2 linked regions of the Parasedimentitalea psychrophila genome follow. The protein of the gene in region 1 interacts with the protein of each later gene in a pairwise test. Links are inferred from orthologs where the notes say so. Each region holds a gene or a part of one and is shown on either strand. Other genes may lie near its edges.

The links.
Region 2: the proteins of hflC (region 1) and ftsH interact in binary tests that used the Escherichia coli proteins (3 or more experiments, as listed by UniProt). The link is inferred for Parasedimentitalea psychrophila from one-to-one orthologs.

The regions. Positions count from the first base shown.
Region 1 is NZ_CP127247.1:2,651,604-2,654,920, reverse strand. What follows is about bases 47-3,045. They hold hflC (protease modulator HflC), read right to left. Parts: upstream 1,986-3,045; coding sequence 1,107-1,985; downstream 47-1,106. Other genes in these bases: hflK (FtsH protease activity modulator HflK), read right to left, coding at 1,985-3,045; QPJ95_RS12930 (DUF2065 domain-containing protein), read right to left, coding at 913-1,107; QPJ95_RS12935 (Do family serine endopeptidase), read right to left, coding at 47-667. Outside these bases: more of QPJ95_RS12935, read right to left, coding at 1-46; more of hflK, read right to left, coding at 3,046-3,133; gor (glutathione-disulfide reductase), read right to left, coding at 3,201-3,317.
Region 2 is NZ_CP127247.1:631,297-634,541, forward strand. The notes cover bases 183-3,109. They hold ftsH (ATP-dependent zinc metalloprotease FtsH), read right to left. Parts: upstream 2,643-3,109; coding sequence 723-2,642; downstream 183-722. Other genes in these bases: QPJ95_RS03115 (MOSC domain-containing protein), read right to left, coding at 183-587; tilS (tRNA lysidine(34) synthetase TilS), read right to left, coding at 2,720-3,109. In the rest of the region: more of QPJ95_RS03115, read right to left, coding at 3-182; more of tilS, read right to left, coding at 3,110-3,245. UniProt on the Escherichia coli protein: Acts as a processive, ATP-dependent zinc metallopeptidase for both cytoplasmic and membrane proteins. Plays a role in the quality control of integral membrane proteins.

The sequences.
Region 1 (3,317 bases):
GGGCCGACACGATCCCGGCGGACACCGAGAACCCCTGCCCCAGTGGATTGCCCATCGCCACAACCCAGTCGCCAACCAGCGCGGTGTCACTGTCGCCAAAAGTCACAAAGGACAGCGGGATTTCCGCGTCGACCTTGAGCAGCGCAATATCGGTCTTCTCATCGGTGCCGATCAATCTGGCCGGCAGCAATTCCTTGGGCTGCCCAGCGCCGGGGAAGAACTCAATCTCGATTTCATCGGCACCGGCGATCACATGGTTGTTGGTGACGATATAGCCGTCCTCAGAGATCACAAATCCCGATCCCAGCGCCGACGAGCGGCGCGGTCTGCGGCTTTCGCCATTGCCATTGCCGTTGTCGTTGCCGTCGCCATTGCGGTCCTGAAACTCGCGAAAGAAATCCTCAAACGGAGATCCTTCGGGCACGATGCCCTGTGGTCCGGTCCGGCCCTCGATAACCGTTGTGGTGGTAATATTGACCACGGACGGGCTGATTTTCTGAGCCAGCGGCGCAAGGCTTTCAGGGCGTGCCTGGGCCACCATTGCCTGGGCCAAAATCAACATGGTGGTCACCAACGTCAGCCACATCAGCCGACGGCCATTGGCCGGTCGGTCTTGGCTGATTGAAACTGCTTTTGCCTGAGCCTGCACGGATCTACTCCTTATCATTGTTGCGCTCCTCCTTTTGAACCAAACGGCGGGTCCAAAACCTGGTCTCTGGTCTGGTCCCCGGCCTGGTCCCTGGGAGGCCTGAAAGACAATGTAGTCACTTCCGCGCTTGCCGCAATAAATGTTGCACATATTCAATTTGAAGTGAGCGAGGTTACAGTCAAAGCCGCGCAATCCGGCCACTGGATGCGCTAAAATCCGCCCATCGACTGCCCCAGATTACAGTGCAGCCGCCAAGGGCCGGCCTACGCGCCCAAAAGATGTGCAATCCACAGCAGGACCAACCCCAGACCCATCGCCATGGCGCCAATCTGACGCCGCTCATTCAGGCCCAACTGCCGCATCATCTGCAACAGTCGTTCAACAAGAGAAGGGGCCAGCACATAGGCCAGCCCCTCTACTATAAACACCAGCCCAAGGGCCAGAAAGATCATCGCCATCAGTTGGCTGCGGGCCCAGTCGAGGACTTCAGATAGTTGAAGAACTCTGAATCGGGTGACAGCACCATCGAGGAATTGCCCTCCAGCATCGACGCGCGATAGGCGGCCAGTGTCCGGTAGAACTCAAAGAACGCGATATCCTTACCGTAAGCTTCGGCAAAGATCGCGTTGCGTCGGGCATCGGCCTGACCACGGATGATCTCGGCTTCACGCTCGGCCTCAGACACCAGTTCGACCTGAGTACGGTCGGCTTGGGCGCGAACCCGCTGCGCGGCTTCCTTACCACGGGCGATCTCGTCTGCGGCTTCACGTTCCCGCTCGGCGCGCATCCGGGCGAATGTCGCTTCCAGGTTGGCCTGTGGCAGATCGGTGCGTTTCAACCGCACGTCGATCACCTCAAGTCCCAGAGAGCGGGCCTGAAGAATGGCACCGTTGCGAATGCGCAGCATCAGCGCCGCCCGGTCGGATGACAGGATGTCATTGGAGCTGACCGAACCCAGAACCTCACGGATTTCCGCCCGCAGGATCGAATCGAGCCGGTTTTCAGCCACGGCGATGCCACCGGCACCCACCGCTTGGCGGAACTGACGGATATTGGCGATGCGGTAGCGGGCAAAGGCGTCAACCACCAGGCGGCGATCATCCAGCGGAGTAATCTCCAATGGGCCAACTTCGCGGCTCAGGATGCGGTCGTCATAGGTCACGACCTCCTGGATCAGCGGGATCTTGAACGCCAATCCGGGCTCTTCCTTGACCGCAACAACCCGACCAAATTGCAGCACCAGCGCCTTTTCACGCTCGTCCACGATGAACACTGCCGACAGGCCCGCCACGATGGCAAGCACCAGCAGGGGCAAGAGAAATGTAGTTTTCCGCATTAGTTGCCCTCCGTCCGGCGTAATTCGTTCAGCGGCAGATAGGGCACGACACCCTGACCGTTACCACCAGCAGTGTCATCCAGGATGACCTTGTCGACCCGGCTCAGAACCACTTCCATGGTTTCCAGATACAGGCGCTTGCGCGTCACTTCTGGTGCCTTGAGGTATTCCTCCAAAACCGCAGTGAAACGGCTTGCTTCACCTTCAGCTTCGTTCACCACCTGGGCACGATAGCCTTCGGCCTCTTCCAGCGTCTGGGCAGATGAACCACGAGCGCCAGCCAAGATCTGGTTGGCATAGGCATCAGCCTGCTTTTCCAGCCGGTCACGTTCCTGACCTGCCGATTGCACGGCGCGGAAGGCATCTTTGACGGGCTCTGGCGGATCGGCACCGTCAAAGTTGACCCGGATGATGTTGACGCCACTGTTATAGCTGTCCAGCGTTGACTGGATCAGCTCTTGCAGACTGTCCGAAATAATACCCCGGTCCCGGTTGAGGATCGGTGCCAGTTCCGACTGGGCGATGATTTCACGCATCGCCGATTCAGACACCGCCTGAATGGACTGCTGTGGATCGCGCAAATTGAACAGAAATTTGGCCGGATCGTTGATGTTCCAGACCACCTGGAAATCAATGTCGATGATGTTCTCATCACCGGTCAGCATTAGCCCGGCATCATTGCCGCGCGAGCCCGCCCCGATTGTCTCGGTCTGTTCCACCTTGACCGGGATCACCTCGGCGGTGACCAGTGGCCATGGGGCAAAGTTCAGGCCCGGCTCGCCGGTGGCAGAATATTTGCCCAGAAACAGTTCAACCGACTGTTCTTCGGGTTTGACCGTGTAAAAGCTGGCCATGCCCCACAGAACCGCAGCGCCAAGCAGGCCCAGCCCGACGGTGCCTTTGGTGAACAAGGGGCCCGAAGCGCCAGAGCCGCGATTGCCGCCGCCCTGACCACCGCCGCCACGTCCGCCCATCAGCACCCGCAACTGTTCCTGGCCTTTTTTCACCAGCTCGTCGATCTCAGGGATCTGCGGACCGTCATCACCGGGACGTTTACCGCCACCGTTGTTGTTGTCGCCGTTGCCCTTGTTGCCTCCGCCACCGGAAGAGCCTCCGCCCCCCCAGGGACCACCACTGTTGCCCGACATATTATCCTATCCCTATCTCGCCGCGAGTTGCGGCATTTGTGCTAACCTGTGGTCTAAACGCCGAAATTCAAGCGCTGCGCACAGGTGTTTTCAGTGTTACCAGTTCTTCGGACATGGTCGGGTGAACCGCCACTGTCCGGTCGAAATCTTCCTTAGTCGCGCCCATCTTGACCGCGATGCCCGC
Region 2 (3,245 bases), 2.0 Mb from region 1 along the record:
CGTCATTGCGATTGTGGCGTCCAGGGCCTCTGATCCGGAATAAAAAGTCGCAACCTATCGCCAATCGCCAATCGCCCCGGCCGCTCGACCCAGCCAGTGATTCCCCGGCGGTTCTTCGCCGCCGGTTTGAATTTGGGACCAAATCCGGGGTGCTCCTTGTCAATTTCCCGCCCCGGAAATAGGCAAGGCCGGTTTTCCATATCCACCACCAGCGTCACCCCATCCGGGCCCTGCAACCGCGACGACGGCGGAATAAAGCTAAAGTCCGGAATGCCACGCAGCACGATCGACACCCCCAGATGCGCCGGGTCCAGTGCCTGCATCGCCATATCAGCCGCAATCAGGGCCAGCTCTTCCTCGGACAGAATGGTCAGCTGACGCACATTGCGGATTTCGGTGCCCTGCGGGTACAGATCCCTCACCCGAACACAGGAGGCGCGGTTGTGCCCCGCGTGGCGCGCCCCCGCATCGCCGTCAAATCCAAAATCCAGATGCGCCACCAGGGCGGCCCGAAGCCCCGCATCCGCAGCGACATGCCCCAACCAGGTAATCTCCCCCTGAAACTCAACTTCACGTAGTGTCGGCATATCACTCTCCCTGCAAATCCCCCTGGTCAGGGTTTCTTTTTGCTAAAAATACTCAAATCCACCCTAGCCCACAGGCTCAGCGCATAAAAAAGGCCCGGGCACCTATCAAGGTATCCGGGCCATTGTGTTTTGATATCAGGCCGAGGGTTCCGGCTCCATGTCGCCTTCGGGCGGCGCCTTCTTTGGCTTGGCCTTGGGTATAGCGGTGACCGAGGCATTGCCCTGATCCGCGTCATCGTCCTCGTCATCATTGGCGCTCGGCAACTCGCCGTTCATCACCCGCTTGATCTCTTCACCGGTCAGAGTCTCATATTCCAGAAGACCCTGCGCCAGCCGTTCAAAGCCTTCGGCATTGTCAGACAGAATTTTAAACGCCCGCTCATAACCATCATCAATCAGGCGTTTCACTTCGCCCTCAATCAGCTCTTTGGTCGCGGCTGAAACCGAGAAGCCGCCAGCGCCTCCATTGCTCTGATAACCCGCAGCGGCTTCCTGGTAGTCAATATTACCGACCGTATCGGACATGCCCCATTGCATCACCATCGCCCGCGCCAGTCCCGAGGCCTGCTGGATATCGCCCGCTGGCCCATTGGAGACTTCGCCGTCGCCGTATTTGATGATTTCGGCAGCCTTGCCCGCCATGCACATGGCCAGACGCTGGTGGCACTCTTCCTTGAACATGTTCAGACGGTCAAACTCCGGCAGGCTCATCACCATGCCCAGTGCCGATCCGCGCGGAATGATGGTCGCCTTATAGACCGGATCACATTTCGGCAGGGTAATCCCCACAACCGCGTGGCCGGCCTCGTGATAGGCGGTCATTTCCTTTTGCTCCTGGGTCATCACCATAGAGCGGCGCTCGGCCCCCATCATCACCTTGTCCTTGGCGCTTTCAAAATCATCCATGGTGACAAAGCGACGGCCAAGGCGGGCCGCCAACAGGGCCGCCTCATTGACCAGATTGGCCAGATCAGCGCCCGAGAACCCCGGTGTCCCCCGCGCGATAATACGCAGATCCACATCTGGTCCCAGCGGCGTCTTGCGGGCATGCACCCCCAAAATCTTCTCGCGGCCTTTGATGTCGGGGTTGCCAACAGTCACCGTACGGTCAAAACGACCGGGACGCAGCAAGGCAGGGTCCAGCACGTCTTTGCGGTTGGTGGCCGCCAGAATGATCACACCCTCGTTGGCCTCAAAGCCATCCATCTCCACCAGCAACTGGTTCAAAGTCTGTTCACGCTCATCATTGCCACCACCATAACCGGCACCCCGATGGCGACCGACAGCGTCGATCTCATCGATAAACACGATACACGGCGCATTCTTTTTGGCCTGCTCGAACATGTCACGCACCCGCGAAGCACCAACACCCACGAACATTTCGACAAAGTCCGAACCAGAAATGGTAAAGAACGGCACCCCGGCCTCGCCGGCAATGGCGCGCGCCAGCAGCGTTTTACCGGTGCCCGGAGGGCCCACCAGCAAAGCACCCTTGGGGATCTTGCCACCCAGGCGGCTGAATTTCTGCGGGTTGCGCAGGAACTCGACGATCTCTTCCAGCTCTTCCTTGGCTTCATCAATGCCAGCCACGTCATCAAAGGTCACCCGACCCTGTTTCTCGGTCAGCATCTTGGCCTTGGACTTGCCAAAGCCCATCGCGCCGCCTTTGCCGCCGCCTTGCATCCGGTTCATAAAGTAAACCCAGACACCAATGAGCAGCAGGAATGGCAGCAGCGTGATCAGAAACGCCTGAAACCCGGACTGGGTCTGTTTTTCAGCCCGCACAGGGACATTGTTCTCGATCAACAGCCTTGTGACCTCAGCATCTGTCGGTTTGATGGTCAGGTAGCTGTTGCCATCAGACCCGGCAAAGCGAATTTGCTCGCCATCGAGGATGACATTGGTCACCCCGCCGCCTTCAACTGCGGTGACAAATTCAGAAAAGGTCTTTTCCTGGCTCTGCATCGAGCTGCCCGAACCGCTGAACATATTGAACAGCGCCAAGACCAGTAGAAACAGAATGACCCAGAAGGCGATATTACGTGCGTTGCCCAAGGCAGCTCTCCTAGTTTTTGAGGCATGCCATTCGACACACCTGCTTTGATGCTAAAATAAGGATCATTCTGTCAGGTTCAATGCGATAAAAGCCCTGTATAGAACTCTTCGTCAGAAATTACCGCATTTACCGTCCATCCATTGGCCATTTTGGCCAGCGGCGCGGCGATCAGCTGCTGATTTCGCCACAAAGCGGGCGTCGCCTCCAGCAGCTCTCGCGGACAGCCAGAATCGCGCCAGTCCGGGCATAGCAACAGGCCCGCCTGCCCCAAGGGTCGCTGCTCCAGCTGCTGTGGGTCGCCGCCCTGAAAACACCAGCGCTTGTCCCAGACCGCATCCGCCGGTGCCACTTCATTGCGCACCGCATTATATTCACGACAGACCCAGATCTGCCCCCGGCGAGACAGAATACGACAGCCGCCCAGGGTCAATCCGCCGCCCCTGCGCACAACATCCAAAGCCTTGCCCATGACCCGCCGCCGCAGTGGATACTCGGCGCCCGAGACCCAGCGCAGGGCGCCCGACAGCAAGCGGTGGATGATCTCATCCGGCTGATCGCGCAGCCTGACTTCGTCAAAAGCCACGCCTCCACAGATCGTTTGC